2 regions of the Cupriavidus sp. 207A1 genome follow, and region 1 is predicted to be linked to the other one. Evidence: predicted binding sites of a transcription regulator. Region 1 holds the regulator's gene; the other holds the start of a gene.
What was found. Region 1 encodes FliA, which starts transcription of late flagellar genes. Its sites were predicted from a motif close to CTAAAGTTTNNNNNNNNNNNGCCGNTA; they were not measured.

Region 1 (11,559 bases):
GCTTCCTGGTCCCGGTCGTTCATATCCGCGACAACCTGGAACTGAAGCCCAACGCCTACCGCATCACGCTCAAGGGCGTGGAGATCGGCCGCGGCGAGGCCATGCCCGGACAGTGGATGGCGATCAACCCGGGCCAGGTCAGCGGCACGCTGCCCGGCGCGGCCACGCGCGATCCGGCCTTCGGCCTGCCGGCGGTGTGGATCGATGCCGGCATCAAGGAACAGGCGCAGGCGTACGGCTATACCGTGGTCGATGCCAGCACCGTGGTGGCCACGCACCTGAACCACCTGATCCACATGCACGCGGCCGAGCTGCTGGGCCGCCAGGAAGTGCAGGCGCTGCTGGACCGCATCGCCAAGGATTCGCCCAAGCTGACCGAAGACCTGGTGCCGAAGACGATTTCGCTCACGGCGCTGCAGAAGATCCTGCAGAACCTGCTGGACGAAGGCGTGCCGATCCGCGACATGCGCACCATCCTGGATGTGGTGGCCGAGCACGCGCCCAAGATCAGTGATCCGAACGAGCTGACCGCGATGGTCCGCGTGGCGCTGGGCCGCGCCATCACGCAGCAGCTGTTCCCGAACAATGCCGACCTGCAGGTGATCGGCCTCGACGCCGGCCTGGAGCGCGTGCTGTCGCAGGCGCTGACCAACGGCGGCGGCATCGAGCCGGGCCTGGCCGACGCGCTGCTGCAGCAGACCCAGGGCGCGGTCACGCGCCAGGAGCAGATGGGCATGGACCCGGTGCTGCTGGTGCCGTCGCAGCTGCGCCCGCTGATGGCGCGCTTCCTGCGCCGGACCATGCCGCAGCTGCGCGTGCTGTCGCACGCCGAGGTGCCGGACAACCGCAATATCCGCATCACCGCCATGATCGGCGCGTGAGGAGTCAACGATGAGCGTAGCCAAGTTTGTCGCGGCCAACGGCCGCGAAGCCATGCGCCAGGTGCGCGAAGCCATGGGCCCGGATGCCGTGGTGCTGTCCAACCGCACCGTCGAGGGCGGGGTGGAGATCGTCGCCATGCGCGATACCGATCTGGGCAGCGTGTCGGCCGGCGCGCAGGTGTATGTGCCGCCGGCACCGGCGCAGGTACCGGCACCGGAGCCCGCGGCCATCGGCGACCTGCGCGGCGAGCTGCAATCGATGCGGGCGATGCTGGAGCGCCAGCTGGCCGGCATCGGCGCCGCGCCGGGCGTGGCCCCGAGCGCGGCAGCGCACGGCGTGGCCGCGAGCGACCCGCTGCGCGAATCGCTGTTCGAATGGATGGTCGGCGCAGGCTTCTCCGGGCAACTGGCGCGCACGCTGCTGGCGCGGCTGCCGCTGGGCTATGACCGGCCCGCGGCCATGGGCTGGATCCGCGGCGAACTGGCCAGCAAGCTGCCGGTGCTGGGCGACGAGGACCACCTGTTCGCGCAGGGCGGCGTGCTGGCGCTGGTGGGCCCCACCGGCGTGGGAAAGACTACTACCACGGCCAAGCTGGCGGCGCGCTACGTGCTGCGCCACGGCGCCGACAAGCTGGCGCTGCTGACCACCGACAGCTTCCGGATCGGCGCCCATGAGCAGCTGCGCATCTACGGCGACATCCTGGGCGTGCCGGTGCATGCCGTGAAAGACGCCGCCGACCTGCGCTTCGCGCTGGCGGCGATGAAGGACAAGCATTTGGTGATCATCGACACCGTCGGCATGAGCCAGCGCGACCGCAGCCTGTCGGAACAGATCGCCATGCTGGCCGGCGTGCCTGCGCCGGTGCAGCGCGTGCTGCTGCTCAACGGCGCCAGCCATGGCGATACCCTCAACGAGGTGGTGCACGCCTACCGCCACGACGCCGCGCCGGATGGCGGCAGCATCGACGGCTGCATCATCAGCAAGCTGGATGAAGCGACGCACCTGGGATCGGTGCTGGACGTGGTGATCCGCCACCGGCTGCCGGTGTTCTATGCCTCCACCGGCCAGCGCGTGCCCGAGCATCTGGAGCTCGCCAACAGCACCGCGCTGGTCGAGCGCGCTTTCCTGACGCCGCGCCGCGGCTCTGTTTTCGCCGATGCCGATGCGGCGCGCCGTGCGGCAGCTGGTGCGGGTGAAGAGACAAGCGCGCGCGGTGGCGCCACCGATGTGCTGCGCTCGCTGACCGATAGCGCCGACGCGCTCGGCCAGTGCGTGGCCGAACTCAACGGCGCGGGCCTGGGCTTCGACCTGGCCCGCTCGCTGTGGCAGCAGCGCGGCGCCGGCGCGCCAGCCCTGCGCGCGATGTCGCAGCAGGTGCGCGAAGCGGTGTGCCGTGACGTGACGCGCCAGTGCGACCAGTACGTGCTGGCCGTCGCCGCCACGCTGCAGGTGGCCGTGCCCGGGCGCCGCTCGCCCCAGCCGGTCCAGCACACGCTGTGGCTGGCCGACCGCAACGGCATGCCGCTGGCCGCCACCGTGACGCCCACTGGCCGTGCCGGCCAGCCGCTGGGTGAAGCCGAATCGGATGCCGCCAACCTGCGCGCCGCGATGAGCGCCGCGCGCAAGGTGGTCAACCTGATCGAGGCAGTGCCGTCCGCCGCCACGCTGGCGCGCTGGCAGCTGGCCGGCGAGCGCTGGGTGGCCAGCGCGCGCAAGACCGCGCGCGTGGTCAGCGCCGGCACCGCGTGGAAGCTGGATGCGCTGGCGGATACGCTGACCTTCCATGCCGTCGGCGAAGACACCGTGCGCGAGCGCGATGCCGTGCGCTGGCTGGCAACCGCCGAGGTGCGCGTGCCGGACAGCCCGGTGCGCGGCAAGGGCACGCCCGACGGCGGCATCGACGCCTGCCTGGTGGTGGCCCGCCTTGCCGACCGCGCCACCGGCGAGCTGCTCGATACGCGCTACCTGCTGTGCGATCCGGCGCTGGCGCAGGATGCCGCGCAGGTGGCCCGCTGGGCCTTGTGGACCGACGCGGCCGAGGCCGGCCTGCGCACGCTGCGCCACGCCATCGACCATTTCGCGCAGGACGCAGGGGATGCGCCCGATGCCGCCGCCGTGGCCGCACTGCAGCTGGGCTTGTCGGTGCTGCGCCTGGAACACGCGCCCACCGCGGCCGCGCCCGCGTTCCTGGCGCGCCTGGCCGGCCGTACGGTGCGCCCGGGCGTGCCGGTGCCGGGCACCGTGCTCAATGAAGGCATGGGCCGCATGCTGGCGTTGCTCGACGTGCTGGAAAACTATCCGGGCCGCGGCAACGCCGCGCCCGCTGCCGCCGCGGAGGCCCTGCAGTGAGCACCCTCGCCATGGACCAGGCCGCGAGCCTGCGCCGCATGCTGGCGCCGCGCACCACGCGCCGCATCGCCGTGCTCGCCAGCGAACGCGGCGCCGGCGCGACCACCGTGGCGCTGGGTTTGTCGCATGCGCTGGCGATGCAGGGCGAGCGCGTGCTGCTGGTCGACGAAGACGCCAGCGCCCCTGCCACGCGCTGGTCCGGCGCCAGGCCGGCGGGCACGCTGGCCGACGTCCACGCGGGCCGGCTGTCGCTCGATGCGGCGGCGGGCGTGAGCCCGCAAGGCGTGCTGTCGGTGCTGCCGGCGGGCCGGCCGGTGCCGGGCACTGCCTTGCCGCAGGCGGCGACGAACGATTTCCGCAGCGTGCTGGTCGATGCCGGCGTTGACGCAGACGGCGCGCTGTCGCCGCTTGCGGGCGATGCGCACAACGTGCTGGTGGTGATGCGCCCTGAGCTGGCGTCGATCACCGCCGCCTACGCCTGCATCAAGCGGCTGCACCACCTGTATGCGTGGCGCCAGTTCCACCTGATCGTCAACCTGGCGGGCAGCGAAGCCACGGTGCAGGCCATCCTTCGCAACCTGGCGCGCACCGCCAGCCAGTACCTCGGCGTCGAAGTGCTGTGCGCGGGCTGGCTGCCGGCGGATCCGCTCGTGGCGCGCGCTGCGCAACTGGGCCGCTGCGTGGTCGATGCCTTCCCGGCCGCGCCGGCCACCGCGGCCCTGCGCCGCAGCGCCGGCGGTATCGGCGCCTGGCCGTTGCGCGCGGATGCCGCCGCGCCAGCAGCCGCGCCCGCCATGGCCTGAGCCTGCCAGCCATGCCACCTAAAACCACCACACCCTGAGCCAGCCGGCACGCCAAGGGGTACCGGTCCAGCCATCCAGCAGTCACGAGAATTGCACCATGTACACGATCCAGGGAAAGCTCGAACAGGCCGATGTGGTCAAGGCGCACGCCCAGCTGGTGCGCCGCATCGCGCTGCAGCTCGCCGCGCGGCTGCCCGCCAGCGTGCAGATCGACGACCTGATCCAGGCCGGCATGATCGGCCTGCTCGACGCCGCCAAGCGCTATGAAGACACCCACGGTGCGCGCTTCGAGACCTACGCCAGCCAGCGCATCCGCGGCGCCATGCTCGACGAGGTGCGCGCCAACGACTGGCAATCGCGCAGCCTGCGCCAGTTCACCCGCCGCATCGAACGCACCCAGCGCAACCTGGAACAGAAGCTCGGCCGCACGCCGATCGACTCCGAAGTGGCCGAGGCCATGGAGATGCCGCTGGACGAATACCAGCTGCTGCTCAACGAGGTCTATGGCTGCCAGCTGCTGCACTATGAAGACTTCGAGCGCTCCGGCGAAGAAGACTTCCTCGACCGCCACCTCGGCGGCAGCGACGACGGCAACCCGCTGACCGTGCTGATGGAAAGCGGCATGCGCGAGGCACTGGTCCGCGCCATCGAACGCCTGCCCGAGCGGGAAAAGCTGGTGCTGTCGCTGTGCTACGACCAGGAACTGAACCTGCGCGAAATCGGCGCCGTGCTCGAGGTGACCGAGTCGCGCGTATGCCAGATCCGCGGGCAGGCCATCAACCGGCTGCGCAGCCAGTTGCGCGGCTTGCTGTGATGCCAGCAAAGGCGCGCGCCGCGCGTGGCGCTTGCTGGCTGCTGGCCGCGGTATCGGCGTGCGCGTGGGCCGCGTTCGACGCCGGCACCCGCCACGCCTGGACCGGCTCGGTCAACGGCCCGGCCTTGCACGGCCGCGGCCAGCGCGCGGTATCGCCGCCAATCCTGCCCACTGGCGTATTGCCGCAATCGGAAGGGGTCATTACCTCGGTGCGCTGGCGCTACAGCTTCGCCAAGACGCCGCCGGCGGAACTGCAGGCCTACCTGTGCAATGCGCAACGCTGCGTGTTGCTGACGCAGGCCGAGGGCAAGACCGATGCGTTCTTCGGCGACGATGCCACCAAGGGGTTTGTGTTTGCGTTCCGGGTGCCGGGGCAGGGGAGCCTGGTACCGGTGTTGCAGGGGCGGAGTAATGAGGTGGTGGTGGGGTTCAGGTAGGGATGAATGTTCCGTTTTTTCGTCACTTATCAACAAGTGACGAAAAAATGGAACATCAGGCGATCCAGGGAAAGCCGTGTGAAAGCGGGCAATGAAATATGATCTTCTCAAGAATTCATGCTCGACGAACACCGCTCAAGCATTGGAGAACATCGGCATCCTGGCACATGACCCACGCAACATACAGACGCCCATTACGCCCGCCGAGCTACTATCGGTGGTTAGTAAATCCAATCGTGTCGTGGAAAGAAGGCTATACCCGAAGGGCTGGAGGCATGGCGCATCCACGAACTGGTAGATCATGAGGAAGGCATTTATTGTCTTGGCATTGCTTGCCCTTATGGCTGCGGCATACGTATTTGTCACTGGTGTGCGCATTAGTTTTACGCCAAGCGTGACCATTACTGCCGTCAAGCTCTACGCTACCGAGAGGGATGCCAGTGCTCAGAGCGAGAACTTCCAGATGTTGCCAGTCAATACCAAGTGCTATCTAACCAAGGTCGGGAGCAAGCACAACACTATGCGCGTGCGCTGCGAAGAGCCGGCGGTTGAGGGTTGGATTTGGGACTTCCACCTATTTGAGCCACCGCTTTGAGCTGCGAATCATATCTGCCACCACGACGGTGGCGTGGTCCCGCGCACGATTTGTGTACTCCCTCTCCCGCTTGTGGGAGAGGTTAGGGGTGAGGGCGGGAATATCAACGAAGTGAAGGCCGTCGCTATTACCACCGCCGGCCCTCACCCCCGCCCCTCTCCCGCAAGCGGGAGAGGGGGAAAACCTGCAGCGTCATCATTGCCTCGAGCTTTCCAATTCCCGCTTGTGTACTCCCTCTCCCGCTTGCGGGAGAGGGTTGGGGTGAGGGCGAGCGCATCAACGAAGTGAACGCGCACGCTATTGCCATTGCAGAAAGCGCACAGCAACCGAACCCCTACCCGGCCGCCAGACTAACCCCACCCACACCCGCCGCCGCCTTCCCATCCTTCCCATACAACCCCGCATCCCCGCCACTATGCTGGCGCAGCGCCTGGATGGCTTCACGGGTGAAGTCGAGATGGGCGTCCACCACCGCCCCGTTGAGCGCATTGGCGTCACGCGCGGTGCGGGCCGCAAAGATCAGCCCGCGCCAGGCATCGGCCACGGCCGGTTCGACCTGGCGGCCGAGCAGCTGGCCTTGCGGGCCCGCGCGCAGGCCCAGCGCGCCCATCTGGGCTTCGCGGGCCTTGAGCTGGCGGGACAAAGCCTGGCCCAGTTCGACCTTGCGCGTCAGCAGCCCGCTCAGGGACTGGAAGTCGCCCCGCTTGAGGGCGTCGCGCTCTTCGGCGAGGAGTTGGCCGAAGGCCTGGATGCCTTCGGTTTCGCGCTGCAGGGACTGGATCAGGCTCTGGCTCATGGTGGCTATTTGGGGTCGGCCTGGCCGAGCTCGCGCAGGGTGGCGAGCAGGCCATCGGCAATCTTGCCCGGGTCGATGCGGATCCGGCCTTCGGCGATGGCCTGGCGGATCTCCTCGACCTTGGCGGTATCGATATCGTCGTCAGCCGGCTGGGCCAGGCGGGCGCTGATGTCGCGCACCTGGGCGGCCAGCGGGCTGACGCTCAGGCCGGCGGACGGCGCGGCCGCATCGGCGGCGGCCGGGGCGGCATGGGGCCGGGCGGCGTCGCCAGCGGCGGCGTCGGCCGGACGGGACGAGGTGGAGTGGTTGATCTTCACGGGGCGATCCTTGCTGGTTTCCTATGGCATTACGGACGCGCCGGCGAATTCTTTAGGGCGCCTGGCCCGGATTCGCTGCACGGCGGCTGGGGCGGCATTTTCGCACGCCGCCTGCCCCGGGATTCCAGTCAACTCAGCCACGATTACAGCACCTGGCGCACGGTCATTGCAGCACCACGGTGTCGCCGCTGCGCACCAGGCCATTGACCACCTGGCCGTTGCGCAGCCGTACCTGCACGGTATTGCCGGTGGCGGCGTCGGCCAGCACCTTGCCTTCGCTGGTGATCTGGAAGGCCTCGCCCTCGACCGCCACGGTGACGGTCTGGCCCTGGCGCACGGCGATGGCCTTGCGCAGCAGGTCGGTGCGCAGCGGCGAGCCGGCGGCGATGCGGTTGGCGGTGACGGCCCCGGCAAGCTGCGCCGGATCGGTGATCACCGCGCGCGGCAGCGCGCCCAGGTCACCCTGGCGGATTTCCACATCGGCCTGGCCGACCGGCTCGCCCGGGCCCAGCGCGCGCGCGGCCACGTAATAGTCGGTCAGCACGGAGACGCGCGCCTGCATGTAGCGCACCCAGGGCCGCTCGCCGCCGCAGCGCACGCCTACCGAGACGCGTCCCCACGGGGAAGCGCCGGCGGGCAGGAACGGGTCGGGCGCGATGCATTCGGGCGCGCGCCCGCCTGACGGCGGCGCCACCTGCACGCTCACCTTGCCTGGCAGGCCGGCGGCCTGCTGCTGCAGGAAGCGCTCGACGGCCACCCGCGCGGGGTCTTCGGTGAAGGGGCTGGTCGCGGCGGGGGCGGGGCTGCCGGGACCGTGCGCGGCCGGCGCCTGCATGGCGACCGGCGTGATCTGGGCCGGCGCGGCGCCCGCGGCACCAGGGCCAAGCAGGCAAGCGCCAAGCAGGCAAGCGCCCAGCGGGGCTTGCACCAGGCGGCGCGCGTTGCGGCAATGCTGTTTCATCTGGACTTCCCGGCAAGGACGGCGCACGGCCCCGTGACTGGCTGCGCGCGCCGTATACATCTGTCATCGGGGCCCATTGTAGGCAGCGCCTCGCGCGCGGGCGGGCCGAAATGCGCGGATTTCCCGTCCTTATTCATCCGATTGGCGTGACAGGTCCCCGCCTAAGATGCCAACCCTGAAGAACCCCGGTTCGCCCCGCTTATGGGGGCGCCTTGTCAGCAGGGAGATGCAGATGATTGACAGACTCGACGCGGCGCTACGCTTCCAGCAGGAAGCGCTGAGCCTGCGCAACCAGCGGCAGTCGGTGATTGCCTCGAACATCGCGCACGCGGACACGCCCGGCTACAAGGCGCGCGACTTTGATTTCTCCAGCACGCTGGCGCAGACCGTGGAGCGCGGCCACCGCAACGAGGGCATGTCGCTGTCGACCACGTCGGTGCGCCACCTGCCCGCGCAGGCGCCCGGGCGCGAGGAATTCGACCTGGCCTACCGCATCCCGCTGCAGTCCAGCGTGGACGGCAACACCGTGGAAATGGACACCGAACGCGTGGCCTTTGCCGACAACGCCGTGCACTTCGAGTCCGGCCTGACGGTGATGAATTCCAGGATCAAGACCATGCTGGCGGCAATCCAGCAGTAACGCAGGAGCGAACCCATGCCGGCAATGAACATCTTCGACGTCGCGGGCTCGGCCATGGCCGCGCAGTCGCAGCGCATGAACGTGACCGCGTCCAACCTGGCCAACGCCGACAGCGTGGTCAGCCCCAACGGCCAGGCCTACCGCGCCAAGCAGGTGGTGTTCGGCATGGCGCCCACGCCGGGACAGACCGATATCGGCGGCGTGCAGGTGCAGGGCGTGAGCGAGGACCCGTCGCCCCCGCGCATGGTGCACAACCCCACCCATCCGATGGCCAATGCGCAGGGCTATGTGGTGATGCCCAACGTCAACCCGGTGGAGGAGATGGTCAACATGATCTCGGCCTCGCGCTCCTACCAGGCCAACGTGGAGGTGCTCAACACCGCCAAGAACATGATGCTCAAGACGCTGACGATCGGCCAGTGACACGCGCCGGCCCATCACGGCAACGGCTCCATCCGCACCTCGCACACAAGCAACTGACATGACCACCACCCCGCCGGTAGGCAGCAACACGCAAGGCATCAACGACGCGCTCAAGAGCGGCAGCGCCAGCGCGTCCGAGCTGCAGAACAACTTCCTGACCATGCTCGTCACGCAGATGAACAACCAGGATCCGCTCAACCCGATGGACAACGCGCAGCTGACCTCGCAGCTGGCGCAGATCAGCACGGTCAGCGGCATGCAGACCATGAACGCGACGCTGTCGCAGCTGCTGGGGCAGGTCAGCGCCAGCCGCGCCATGGATTCCGCGGCGCTGATCGGCCGTACCGTGATGGTGCCGGGCAAGCAGGTCTCGGTGGAAGGCGGCGTGCCGGGCAAGATCGGCGTGGACCTGCCGTCGACCGCGGACGCGGTCACCGTCGACGTGCTCGACAAGGACGGCAACGTGGTGCGCACCATCGACATGAAGGGCCAGACCGCGGGCGTGCACAACATCGCGTGGGACGGCAAGAACAACGCCGGCGTGGCGGTGGCCGACGGCGACTACACCTTCAAGGTGAGCGCCACCGCCAACGGCACCTCGGTGAAGCCGGTGGCGCTGGTGTACGGCAAGGTCGAGAGCATCAGCGGCGACGCCAGCGGCGTGCTGGTGGACCTGGGCGACGGCCAGACCGCCAACGTCGACGACGTGCGCCGCATTCTCTAATACGCAGGTGCCGGCAGCGCGCGGGCGCCAGGCCGGCTTCAACCACAGCCTAGATAAAAGGAAGCAATCATGGGTTTCGGTCAAGGGGTAAGCGGCCTGAACGCCGCCGCGTCCAACCTGGACGTGATCGGCAACAACATCGCCAACGCCAACACGGTTGGCTACAAGCAATCGGCCGCGCAGTTCGCCGACGTCTACGCGGGCACCAAGATCGGCCTGGGCGTGCGCGTGAACTCGGTGGTGCAGTCGTTCAACCAGGGCAATATCGAGGCCTCGGGCCGGTCCCTGGACGTGGCCATCACCAACGGCAACGGCTTCTTCCGCATGACCAGCCCGGAAGGCGCGGTCTACTACTCGCGCAACGGCCAGTTCCAGCGCCAGGAAGACGGCCGCATCACCAATATGCAGGGCTTGCAGGTGACGGGCTATCCGGCTGGCGTGGCCGGCGGCGCGGGCGTGCAGCCGCAGCCGCTGGTGATCAGCAACGCGCAGATGGAGCCGCGCGCCACCAGCAGCATCACCGCCAAGTTCCAGCTCGATTCGCGCGCCACCGTGCCGACGCAGGCGTTTGCCAGCGCGCCCGGCGTGCCGCCGACCAGCAACATGTTCAACTACAGCACGGCGATCAACGTCTATGACTCGCTGGGCAACAAGCAGCAGCTGATGGCGTACTTCGCCAAGTCGGGCGCTGCGCCCACCGTGCCGGGCGGCACCGACTGGCAGATGTACGTGACCGACGTCAACGGCAACACCGTCGGCGGCGCGCCGGTCACGCTGTCGTTCGACAACGCCGGCGCGCTGCAGGCGCCGGGCGCGGGCGCGGTCACGCTGACCCAGCCGGCGGCCAACGGTGCCCAGGCCATGGCCATGCGCCTGGACCTGACCGGCACCACCCAGTTCGGCGCCGACAACGACGTCAAGCAGCTCAGCCAGAACGGCTATACCTCGGGCAGCCTGCTGGGCTTCTCGGTCAACGGCGACGGCACCATCACCGGCAACTATTCCAACGAGCAGACCAAGCCGCTGGGCCAGATCGTGATGGCCGCGTTCGGCAACGTCGAAGGCCTGAAGCCCGAGGGCGACAACGTGTGGTCCGCCACCGGCTCGTCCGGCCAGCCGCTGCTCGGCGTGGCCGGCGGCAGCCTGGGCACGCTGCGCTCGAACGCGGTGGAAGCCTCCAACGTGGACCTGTCCGGCCAGCTGGTCAACCTGATCGTGGCCCAGCGCAACTACCAGGCCAACGCGCAGACCATCAAGGCGCAGGACACGGTCATGCAGACCCTGGTGAACCTGTGACCGCCACGCTGAGCTGAGCCGCCGCCATGGACCGCATGATCTACACCGCCCTGTCGGGCGCCAAGCAGATACTCGACCAGCAAGCGGCGGTATCGAACAACCTCGCCAACGTCTCGACGCCGGCGTTCCGCGCCCAGGTCAACCTGTACCGTGCGGTGCCGGTGGTCGGGGCGGAGGCCGGCACGCGCGCCTTCACGCTGGCGTCCACGCCGCGTGCCGACATGCGCGCCGGGCCGCTGACCTACACCGGCCGCGCGCTCGACGTGGCGCTGCAGGGCAACGGCTGGCTGGTGGTGCAGGCGCCGGACGGCAGCGAGGCCTATACCCGCGCCGGCGCGCTGCAGGTGGCGCAGGACGGCCAGGTGCAGACCCTCTCCGGCCTGCCGGTGATGGGCGACGGCGGTCCGCTGGCGGTGCCGCCGGGCTCGCAGGTGACCATCGGCACCGACGGCACCATTACCGCGCGCGGCCCGGGCGAGGCCTCGGCCGGGCTGGCGCAGGTGGGCCGGCTGCGCGTGGTCA
Region 2 (11,559 bases), on a different contig from region 1:
GCCCGGCACCAAGCGCGCCGCCAGCGCCCGCCCCGCGGCACGCGGCGCGGCACCGGCTCCAGTCACGCCCGCGGCGCTCGAAAAATACCGCCGCATGCGCGACTTCGGCGCCACGCCCGAGCCCAGCGGCGCCGCTGCCCGCGCCGCACCGCGCAAGCGTGCCGCGGCGTTGTCGTTCGTGATCCAGAAGCATGCGGCACGGCGGCTGCACTACGACTTCCGTCTGGAGCTGGGCGGCACGCTGAAGAGCTGGGCCGTGCCCAAGGGGCCCAGCCTGGACCCCGCCGACAAGCGCATGGCGGTCCATGTGGAAGACCATCCGATGGACTACGCCGGCTTCGAGGGCGTGATTCCCGCCGGGCACTATGGCGCCGGCACGGTGATCGTCTGGGACCGCGGCACCTGGGTCCCGGTGGGCGATCCCGAGGCGGGCTATCGCAGCGGCAAGCTCAAGTTCGAGCTGCGCGGCGAAAAGCTGCACGGGCACTGGACCCTGGTGCGCATGCACGGCAGCCGGCAGAAGGAGCAGGACGCCTGGCTGCTGATCAAGGAACGCGACGACGCCGCGGTGCCGGCGTCGGAGTTCGACGTGGTCGAGGCCCTGCCCGACAGCGTGCTGGGCGGCACCCAGCGCAAGCCCGCGGCCAGGCGCGCCGGCGCCGGCAAGGCAGCCGCGGCCGAAACGGCTACACCGGCCGCGCACGATGCCATGCGCGCGCTGAAGCCACCGCCCGGCGCAACGCGCGCGGCGCTGCCGCTGGCGCTGGCGCCGCAACTGGCGACGCTGGTCGAGAAACCGCCGCCCGACGCCGCGGCCTGGCGCTACGAGATCAAGTTCGACGGCTACCGGCTGCTGGCGCGCGTCGACGGCAAGGACGTGCGGCTGTTCACGCGCCAGGGCCATGACTGGACCAGCAAGCTGCGCGCGCTGGCGCGCGATGTCGGCGCGCTGGGCCTGCCCGACGGCTGGCTCGACGGCGAGATCGTGGTGCTCGGCAAGCACGGCGAGACCGATTTCCAGGCCTTGCAGAATGCCTTCGATACCTCGCGCGTCGAAGCCATCCAGTACTTTGTCTTCGACCTGCCCTACTTTGCCGGCCATGACCTGCGCAAGGTGGCGCTGGTGGAGCGCCGCGCGCTGCTGCGCCGGATCTTCGGGCACAACGTCTCGCCGCGCCTGCAGTTCAGCGAAGATTTCGAAGCCAGCCCCGGCGACATGCTGGACGCGGCGTGCCGCATGAAGCTGGAAGGCGTGATCGGCAAGCGCGCCGACTCCGCCTACGTCAGCGCGCGCAGCAATACGTGGATCAAGCTCAAATGCACCTTGCGCCAGGAATTCGTGGTGGCGGGCTTCACCGATCCCAAGGGCAGCCGCACCGGCATCGGCTCGCTGCTGCTGGGCGTGCACGACAGCGGCGGACGGTTGCGCTATGCGGGCAATGTCGGCACGGGCTTCGACACCCGCACGCTCGACGAGCTGCGCGCGCAACTCGATGCGCTGCGTGCCGATGCGTCGCCGTTCCACACGCTGCCGGCCGGCGTGCGCGGGCATTGGGTCAAGCCCACGCTGGTGGCCGAAGTTTCGTTCGGCAGCTGGACCCGCGAAGGCCGCGTGCGCCATGCGGTGTTCCATGGCCTGCGCACCGACAAGCCCGCCGGCGCGGTTTCGGTGGAGCAGCCGGCGGCGCCCGCTGGCAAAGGCAAGGCGGCAGCCACGACGCGGGACAAGCCAGCAGCCAGGCCTGAGTCCAGGCCAAAGGCGGGCGCGGCCAAGCGCCAGACCGCGGTGGGCGGCAAGGTCTCGATCAGCCACGCCGAGCGCGTGATCGACGCCGACTCGGGCCTGACCAAGGGCGACCTGGTGCGCTACTACGAACGCGCCGCGCCGCTGATGCTGCCGCACCTGCGCGGACGCCCGATCGCGATGGTGCGCGCGCCGTCCGGCGTGGGTGGCGAGCAGTTCTTCCAGCGCCACAGCGACACGCTGCGCGTGGACGGCCTCAACGTGCTGGACCCCGGCCTGTGGCCGGGACATCCCGCCCTGCTGGAGATCGCCTCGGCCGAGGCACTGGTGGCGGCGGCCCAGCTCAACGTGGTGGAGTTCCATACCTGGAACGCGAGCAAGCGCAGCATCGACCGGCCCAACCGCATCATCTTCGACCTCGACCCCGGCGAAGGCGTGCCGTGGACACAGGTGCAGGAAGCGGCCGCGCTGATGAAGGCGCTGCTGGACGAGCTGGGGCTGGCCAGCTTCCTCAAGACCAGCGGCGGCAAGGGCCTGCACGTGGTGGTGCCGGTCACGCCGCGGGCGGGCTGGGACGAGCTGAAGGATTTCGCGCGCGACGTGGTGCTGCACGCGGCCGCGACGCTGCCGCAGCGCTTCGTCGCCAAGAGCGGCGCGCGCAACCGGGTCGGCAAGATTTTCATCGATTACCTGCGCAACGGCATGGGCGCGACCACGGTGGCCGCATTCTCGGCACGCGCGCGGCCCGGGCTGGGGGTATCGATTCCGGTGGCGTGGGAGGAGCTGGACACATTGACCAGCGCCGCGCAGTGGACCGTCGCCAACGTCGAAGCCCGGCTGGACGCGCTGGAGGCGGCAGACCCGTGGGCGGACTACGCCGGCACCCGGCAGGCCATCACGCGCGCCGCGGCACGCCTGGCGCGCGCCGGATAGCCCCTGTGCCGGGGCTGTCGTTGCCCGTGGCCGGCGGCACATTTCTTGCCCCTTGGTGACGAGCGTGTCCCGGCGATATCCCTGTTGCGAATCACGCCAGGACGGCAACACCCAACGGAGACAGACCATGGCCCCACTGAAGATTCTCGCGAACCTGCGCGCCGCCGGCAGCACCGGCGCGGCCCCGCGCAACCGCCGCGGCCTGCGCCGGCTGCTGGTGTCCTGCGCCATGCTGTCCTGCGCGGCAGCCCCGGTGCAGGCCAAGCTGCCGCCGCCCACGCCGGAGCAGCAGCAGGCCGCCGAAGCCAAGAAGGCCAAGGAAGCCGAAACCGCCAAGCAGCAAGCCGACGCGCTGGCCGTGGTGCAGGACCGCATTGCCGCGCGCTTTGGCAAGGGCACCGATTACAAGGGCTGGACCGAGCCGGGCAAGATCCCGCAGAAGGCTGCCGAAGCGCCGCGCTCCACCGGCCCGCAAGGCGGCACCTCGCCCAGCGCCGAGGCCCACAGCGGCGAGGCGGCGCGCCGCTAGCCCGCACGGCACTCTCGGGTCAGTCACGCCGGTCCGGACGGCGGTATGCCGCGCCGTGCCCTCCTCGCTGTCCGCGACGTTGCCCAGCCGGCACGCGTCTTGCCACTGCGAAGCGGAACGGCCCGCGCAAAACACCGCGGCCACGTTGATCAACAAGGGGACGGCGATGATCTGGGGGATGGGGGATTGCAGGATTTTCAAAGGCAGTACGGGCCACCGTGGTAAGTCTTACACGCGGCGCGCGCAGACCAGCGCGGTTTTACACGACACGGCCGCGCGGAGTTGCCCGTCATTGCGGGTGCGCACTGGCGCGCCGCGCAGGGTGCAGTCATGAAGCCGCAAGCCAACCGCGCCCCGCTGATCCTGAACGTCGAGGATCGCGAAGGGCCGCGCTACGTCAAGAGCCGCATCCTGCATCGCGGCGGCTTTTCCGTGATCGAGGCGGTCACCGGCCATTCGGCGCTGTCGCTGGTGCGCCAGCACGCGCCATCGCTGGTGCTGCTGTCGGCAAGGCTGCCCGATATCAGCGGCCTGGAAGTGTGCCGCCTGCTGAAAGAAGATCCGCAGACCGCGCGCACGCTGGTGCTGCTGACCTCGCCCGGGCTAGCCCAGTCGCGGCAGCGCGTGGAGGCGCTGAACTGTGGCGCCGACGGCTACCTGGTCGAGCCCGCCGAACCCGAGGAAGTGCTGTCCAGCATCCAGGCGCTGCTGCGCCTGCGCGGCGCCGAAGACGCCTTCCACCGCACCTCGCGCGCCCTGCACGAGCATGAAGACATGTTCCGCCAGCTCGCCGAATCGCTGGCCGACGTGGTGTGGATCCTCGATCCGTCGACGCGGCGGCTGCTGTTCGCCAGTTCCTCGCTGGCGAACATCTGCGGCCACTCGGCCGAGCAGCTGATGGACGACCCGCGCCTGTGCCTGCAGCGCGTCGCGCCGGCCGACCGCGCGCGCGTGGAAGCCGCCGTGGAGAGCATGCTGCGCGACGGCAGCATGGATCTCGAATTCGCGGTGGCCCTGCCCGGCGGCGAGATGCGCGACGTCCGCGCGCGCGCCTTCCCCATGCGCAGCCGTGGCGGCGCCGACGACACCGACACCGCGCAGGCCGGTGCCGTCGGCCAGCCGCTGCGCGTTGCCGGGATCTGCCAGGACGTGACGCTGCAGAACCGCGCCGGGCGCACCTTGCGCGACGAGGAACGCCGCAAGGACCAGTTCCTGGCGATGCTGGCGCATGAGCTGCGCAACCCGCTGGCACCGCTGCGCAGCGCCGCAGACCTGCTGCAGCAGCTCGCGCCCACGCGCGAAGACATGTTCCGCGCGCGCGACATCATCGGCCGGCAGGTGCATCACCTGACCCGGCTGGTCGACGAGCTGCTCGATATCTCGCGCTTCAACCAGGGCCGCATCACGCTGCGGCAAGACCTGGTCGAGCTGCGCACCGCGCTCAATACCGCGGTGGAAGCCGTGCGTCCGGTGCTCGACGCCTACCGGCACACGCTGCGGCTGTCGCTGCCGGAGCAGCCGCTGCCGATACGCGGCGACCTGGTGCGCCTGACGCAGATCTTCAGCAACTTGCTGCAAAACGCGGCTGCATACACCCCCGCCGGCGGCATGATCTCGGTCGAAGCCGGCTTCGACGAGAGCACGCCGGAGACCGTGCCGGATGCGTTCTCCGGCGGGCAAGTCACGGTGCGCGTGCGCGATAACGGCACCGGCCTGTCCGCAGCACTGCAGCGGCAACTGTTCGATCCGCTGGCCCCGCCCGACCCGGCCAGGGAGAACGACGCCCCCACGGAGGCACCGCACAGCGCCTTCCCGCATGACGGGCCGGGCATCGGCCTGACACTGGTGCAAAAGCTGGTGCAGCTGCACGGCGGCACCATCCGCGCCTTCAGCGCCGGCCCCGGCCAGGGCAGCACCTTCACCGTGAGGCTGCCGGTCGAGCCGTGGCAGAACTGGCATCCCGGTTCCGGCAAGGCCGGCCCGCGGCGCAGCGTGCCGCGCCGCATCCTGGTGGTGGACGACAACGTCGACGCGCTCGAGGCCATGACGATGGCGCTTCAGGCCATGGGGCACACCGTGGTGACCGCGCCCGACGGCCCCAGCGCGCTGGCGCGCGCCAGCGACGCGCGCCCGGACCTGGTGCTGCTGGACCTGGGCATGCCGGCCATGGACGGCTTTGAAACCGTGCGCCGCTTGCGCGCGCTGCCCGAGCTGCGCGGCGCCAAACTGGTCGCGCTGACCGGCTTCGGCCAGCCCGAGGACCGCCGCCGCGCACTGGCCGCGGGATTCGACCAGCACCTGGTCAAGCCCGCCGACCTGGACGCGCTGACGCGGCTGCTCGATGAGCTCGACCAGGAGCGCGCCTAGCGCCATGCCCGCGCCGGCCGGAGCCTTCACCCAGGATTCAACCAGGAGCTATCCGTGCATACCACGCCCGATCCCGACATCCCGCCCCGTGAGCCCGAAGTCCCGCCGCCGGAGCCGCCGCCCGGCCCGCCCCAACCCGTGGAAGACCCCCCCCCGGGCGACATGCCGCCACCGCCGCCGCAACGCGCCGGCGCCCGTGGCAAAGGAGCGATCAAGTGTCCCGCATCATCTGGAAAGGCGCCATTGCCTTCGGCCTCGTCAACATCCCCGTCGTCCTTCGCCCCGCGTCGCGCAGCCAATCGCTGGACCTGGACCTGCTAGACGTGCGCGACATGGCCCCGGTGGGCTACCAGCGCATCAACAAGAGCACCGGCAAGCCGGTCGACAAGGAGCATATCGTCAAGGGCTACCAGTACGCCAAGGACGAATATGTGCTGCTCAACGACGAAGATTTCCGCCGGGCCAATGTCGAGGCCACGCAGACCGTGGACATCGTCAGCTTTGTCGATGCCGAGAGCATTCCGCCGTACTACTTCGACACCCCGTACTACCTCGAGCCCGACAAGCGCGGCGAGCGCGGCTATGCGCTGCTGCACGAAACCATGCGCCGCACCGGCAAGGCCGCGCTGGCGCTGGTGGTGCTGCGCGCGCGCCAGCACCTGGCGGCGATGCTGGTGCACGACGACGCGCTGGTACTGAACACCATGCGCTTCGCCGACGAGGTGCTGCCGATCTCGGAACTGCGCCTGCCCAAGGCGCCCAGCGGCAAGGCCACCGGCGCGCGCGGGCGCGAGATCGAGATGGCCGCCAAGCTGGTCGAAGACATGACCGAGGACTGGGCCCCCGAGCAATACCGCGACACCTACCGCGACGACCTGATGGCGCGCATCGAGCAAAAGATCGAATCCGGCAAGACCCACCAGTTGACCCCGCCCGCCGAAGAGGAAGAAGCGCCGCGCCAGGGCGCCAAGGTCATCGACATGGTGGCGCTGCTGCGCCAGAGCCTGGGCAAGCGCGGCAAGGGCAGGCAGGAAGACGAGGCCGAGACCGAAACCGAAACCGAAACCGAAGCCGAGCCCGCGCGCCGCAAGACCCCTGCGCGGCACGCCGCCGCACGCAAGCAGCTCGCCGCGAAGCGCACCAGCGCCACGCCGGCCAAGCGCGCGCGCAGTACGAGTTCAAAGAGCGCCGGCACCAAGCGCGCCGGCAAGAGCGGATCGCACGCGCCAGCCGCGCGCAAGAGCGCCGGCACGACGGGCAGAAAGCGCGCGGCTTGATCCGTTTCTGCGGACTAAAACGTGCTGCTTGTGTGCTTCCCTGTCCCGCGCGCGGGACGGGGGAGAGGGCCGTTGGGATGCCACCGGCTGCGCTTACAGCCGAGAAGACTCCCCCCTCACCGCGTCGACACCTTCAAGTTGTCATTCACCGACGTCACCCCCTCGACGCTGCGTATCGTTTTCAACGCCAGGTCGTGCTGCTGCTGGGTCGGCACCGTGCCGCTGACTTCCACCGCCCCCTGTTGCGTCTTCACCTGAATGCCGGTGGACTTGAGGTCCTTGGTGCCGAGCAGCCGGGTCTTGATCTTCGTGGTGATGGCGCTGTCCTCGATGCTTTGCCTGCCCTGGCCGACCCCGGTCACAGCGCTGGTGTCCGGGTCGGGCCGGCCGGGCATGCCCGGTGCCGAGTTGACCGGCGCCACCGGTGCCTCGTCGGCCGCAACGAAGATCAGCCCGCTCTTGTCGAGCGCCAGCGCACTACCGGCAGCCGCCGCCAGCGCCGCGACACAGGCCATGCGCACGGTGCGCGCGGTGGTTCGGGAAAATCGCATGGCTTTCTCCTTGACGGTCCAGCGCAAGCCGCTGCCGGGCTGGCACGCGGCGCCACTGGCAAGGCATTTTTCAGCAAGCTCCATACCCGCCATGGCGGGCCGGGCGGTGCCGCAGCAGCCGCGCCGGATGCTATGTAAAACGGGCCACGCGTTGTAAAAGCGCCGCGGCGCACGCGTGGCGCATCGCGCGCATCGCGCCGGCCCAGGCGGCGTGGCGGCGCTGTCGTGCTTGGCATGGCGATTGCGAAGCAAGGTCTGCGGCAGTTCGCCGCGTCAAGGAGCTAGCAATGGGACAGCAGCAACAGCCGGGTCAAACGCAGTCGGGCCAATCACAATCGGGCCAGAAGCAGCAGGAACAATCGCAAACTGGTCAACGCGGCAGCCAGCAGCAACCTGGACAACAAGGCGGCGGGCAGATGGGTGACAAGGACCGCATGCAGGACCAACAGCAGCAGCAGGACCGCGGCAGCTCGCAGCCTGGCCAGCAAAGCGGCCAGCGCGGCGGCCAGCAAGGCGGCCAGGGCGGGCAGACGGGTGGTCAGCAGGGTGGACAAGGCGGACAAGGCGGACAACGCCAGCAGTAACACCCAGCCGCTACAACAAGGCAGCTATCCGGGTATGTGCGTGAGCAACATGCGGTGCTGACGCAGGGGCATACGCCGGAGATTGGCAGGCCGGAACCCTGAACGGGGCTCCGGCCCTTTTTACGGGTGGCGGGCGCGGCGACGCGCTGCGCGCATGCTGCCACCATCCCGTCACCATCGCGTCACCATCGCGTGTATGCTGGCCCTGACCCGATACCTTTTCCTTCCAGGCAGTTCCAGCCTTGTCCAGCGTCACTGACCCCGCCCCGGGCGGCGCCACGCCGCAGCGCCGCGGCCCGCTGCATCAGCTCTCCGCGAGACTGCGGGAGCAGGCAGGTGCGCACGTGCGCGCGCTGACCCGCAGCAACTCCGGCCTGCGCCTGGACTATGACAACCCGCCCGGCGACCCCGGCCTGTTCGGCCCGGAAGCGGTCTGCTGGCGCGTGCATGCGGATTTCCCGGCGATGCTGGCCGGCGGCGTCAGCGCGCTGCTGCTGCAGACGCTGCATCCGCTGGCGCTGGCCGGGGTATGGGACCATTCCAGCTTTCGCACCGACATGCAGGGGCGCCTGGGCCGCACCGCGCAGTTCATCGCCGGCACCACCTATGGCAGCCGCGCCGACGCGATGGCGCTGATCGAACGCGTGCGGCGCATCCATACCGGCGTGTCCGGCATCGCGCCGGACGGACGGCCCTACGCGGCGTCAGACCCCGCGCTGCTGACCTGGGTGCACGTGGCCGAGGTCTCTAGCTTCCTGGCGGGCTACCTGCGCTATGTCGGCCCGCTCGGCGCTGCCGAGCAGGACCGCTATTACGCCGAGGTGGCCAGCATCGCGCAGTTGCTCGGCGCGACCGAGGTGCCGCGCTCGCGCGCCGAAGTGGACGCCTATCTCGACTCCATGCGGCCCGCGCTGATGGCCAGCGAGCGCACCCGCGAAGTGGTGCGTCTGGTCAGGAAGATGCCGGTGGCCAATCCCCTGCTGCAGCCGGCGGTGAGCATCATGACCGACGCCGGCATCGCGCTGCTGCCGCCGTGGGCACGCCGCCAGCTGGACCTGGACGGGCCTTCGATCCGCCGCTCCGCGGCGCTGGCAGGCATGCACGTGCTGGCACCGGCACTGCGCTGGGCGCTTGGCGCCGGCTTGGCGGCCCGGGCCCGGCGGCGCGTGGCGCGCGGCGCGGACGCTCGAACGGGTTGAGGGTGCCGGACAGGCCCGCGAACGACGTGCGTTGCAGCCGACCAGGGCCGATCAGCGAACGCTTTCGCTGAGCAAAACGGAAATAGCGCCAGATTCCCCCGCATTTCAGCGAATCGGGCGCCGGTGAAGTGGCGTTAAATGTGGCTCGGCATTCCGAACGGCCGGTCGGGTTATTCGACCGTCCGGCCACAGCGCCGCAGAGCGCGAATCAAACGACGCGGGCAAAAAAAGAAGCCCACGCGCGGGGTGCTCGTAGGCTTTCCAGGACTGCTCGAGCCAAACAGCTCTTGTTACGAATATAAACGCGCTTACATGAGGTGTAAATCCCGCTTCTATCAGGGGATTCCCCTAGCGCGAACGCGCGCCTTCGCGTGTTTCTGGCATTTTTGCCCCTGAAATCACTTTCAGGTTACTTCTTGCAGAGGCTGGCAATTTCCTGCCATCCCAATGCCCGCTTGGCCTTGTCGGCCAGGGGCACGCCGTCTCACGCCCGCATAAGCGCCGCTCTTTACCTCAAATCTCAGGAAAAAAGCAAACAAATTAATAGAGCGTAGCCTCTAGACCACGAGCGGCGTGCCGTCCGTCAACGCTTGTAAAACTTTGTTACTCTCGCCCCTGAAGTATTCCCCTTCTCTTCTGGCAGCGCCAACCGCCGGCCATTGCACGACAATCCGGGGCCTGCATGCCGGGCCGGGTCTCGAGGCAATCCAGGCGGCCAGTCCGGTCGCCGTTACCGAGAGCGGATGTTTCCCCCGCCGCCCAGGCCGAGCCGCACCCCAAGCCGCCGGCCAACGGACCGTTATCAGCCGCCAGAACCCTTGCGGGCTCTTCCGGAGTCGTTGTGAAGAAGAAGGAAATCCGGCCCAAGCAACCCAGCCGACGGCAACTGCAGTCCCAGCAATTCGCCGCGTACCGCATCACCCAGTCCCCGGTGATCGTGCACTTGTCCAACGGCGCCCGGCTGCACGGCTTGGTGCTGGCCGCCGACGATTTCGTGCTGCTGCTCGGCCGGCGGCCAGACGACAGCCAGCCCACCGTGGTCTACAAACGCGCCATCTGCCTGGTCACCCCGGCCGGCGCGCCGGAGGTGGTAAGTGTCGCGCCGGAAACGGTGGCCGCGCCGGATTTCGTGCCGCTCTATATTCCGCGCACGCGCAAGCGCCGCTAGGCCGGCGCCTCTTCCAAACGCCTTCCCGCCTTTGCCGACCGTCGTGGTACGGCGCCTCCCCCGCCCTGCCGGCACCCCGCGAAACTATCGCGGAGATCACTCTAAACCTTTGCCTTGCCCGGTCGATAACCCAAGCAACGGAGGCACTCTACGCCCTGCAAAGCAGGCCGCCAACGTTACGGCACTAGCCGGAATGCCCAAAACTTTGCATATAGGAGTCGTACCATGGCGCAAGTCATTAACACCAATTCGTTGTCTCTGATGACTCAGAACAACATGAACGCCTCGCAATCGTCGCTGAACACGGCGATCCAGCGCCTGTCGTCGGGCCTGCGCATCAACAGCGCCAAGGACGACGCCGCCGGCCAGGCGATTGCGAACCGCTTCACCGCCAACATCCGCGGCCTGACGCAAGCCCAGCGCAACGCCAACGACGGCATCTCGCTGGCGCAGACCACCGAAGGCGCGCTGACCGAAGTCAACAACAACCTGCAGCGTATCCGTGAACTGAGCGTGCAGGCCGCCAACGGCTCGAACTCGGCTTCGGACCTGAAGTCGATCCAGGACGAAATCTCGCAGCGCCTGTCGGAAATCGACCGCACCTCGCAGCAGACCGACTTCAACGGCGTGAAGGTGCTGTCCGCCAACGCCAAGCCGCTGACCATCCAGGTTGGCGCCAACGACGGCGAGACCATCACCATCGACCTGAAGCAGATCGATTCGTCGACGCTGGGCCTGAAGGGCTTCAGCCTGAGCAGCAACGCCCTGAACGTCAGCGAAGCCATCACCCAGACCAACACCGATGGCACCCCGGAAGCGGTCGACCTGTCCTCGGCCGCCACCTCGCTGGGCGTTGCCGCCAGCAGCCTGAGCCTGCACAACGTCAAGGACGCCGCCGGCGCCGCCACCGCCAACTTCGTGGTCAAGTCGGGCGACGACTACTACGCCGCTTCGGTGGACGATGCCACCGGCAACGTCGTGCTGAACCGTGCCGACCTCGAGTTCACCGATCCGGACAACGGCGTGACCACCGCGACCGCGCTGGCTAACCAGCTGGTCAAGGTCGGCGCCGACAGCACCGGCGCAGTGACCGCCTTCGCCACGATCCAGGGCCGCAACTTCGCCGTCGGCGCTGGCGCGCTGGCCAACGGTGGCGCCACCCCGACCGACTTCGACTACACCGGCACCGACATCGTCCTGAGCGGCG

Region 2: the regulator FliA is predicted to act here: its motif matches at 10,454-10,480, upstream of AC3FMM_RS09825 (FliC/FljB family flagellin).

The regions. Positions count from the first base shown of each region.
Region 1 covers NZ_JBYOJO010000001.1:98,947-110,505, forward strand. Annotated here, with positions in the region: gene flhA (flagellar biosynthesis protein FlhA) at 1-881, shown strand, start outside; gene flhF (flagellar biosynthesis GTPase FlhF) at 892-3,231, shown strand; gene AC3FMM_RS00480 (MinD/ParA family ATP-binding protein) at 3,243-4,034, shown strand; gene AC3FMM_RS00485 (RNA polymerase sigma factor FliA) at 4,132-4,848, shown strand; gene AC3FMM_RS00490 (flagellar protein FlhE) at 4,848-5,285, shown strand; gene AC3FMM_RS00495 (hypothetical protein) at 5,587-5,880, shown strand; gene AC3FMM_RS00500 (flagellar protein FlgN) at 6,215-6,676, opposite strand; gene flgM (flagellar biosynthesis anti-sigma factor FlgM) at 6,682-6,993, opposite strand; gene flgA (flagellar basal body P-ring formation chaperone FlgA) at 7,157-7,954, opposite strand; gene flgB (flagellar basal body rod protein FlgB) at 8,187-8,594, shown strand; gene flgC (flagellar basal body rod protein FlgC) at 8,610-9,017, shown strand; gene flgD (flagellar hook assembly protein FlgD) at 9,076-9,741, shown strand; gene flgE (flagellar hook protein FlgE) at 9,811-11,037, shown strand; gene AC3FMM_RS00535 (flagellar basal body rod protein FlgF) at 11,064-11,559, shown strand, end outside.
Region 2 covers NZ_JBYOJO010000004.1:368,159-379,717, forward strand. Annotated here, with positions in the region: gene ligD (DNA ligase D) at 1-2,677, shown strand, start outside; gene AC3FMM_RS09790 (hypothetical protein) at 2,805-3,206, shown strand; gene AC3FMM_RS09795 (hybrid sensor histidine kinase/response regulator) at 3,537-5,573, shown strand; gene ku (non-homologous end joining protein Ku) at 5,789-6,850, shown strand; gene AC3FMM_RS09805 (BON domain-containing protein) at 6,967-7,485, opposite strand; gene AC3FMM_RS09810 (hypothetical protein) at 7,731-7,955, opposite strand; gene AC3FMM_RS09815 (oxygenase MpaB family protein) at 8,228-9,184, shown strand; gene AC3FMM_RS09820 (RNA chaperone Hfq) at 10,026-10,352, shown strand; gene AC3FMM_RS09825 (FliC/FljB family flagellin) at 10,578-11,559, shown strand, end outside.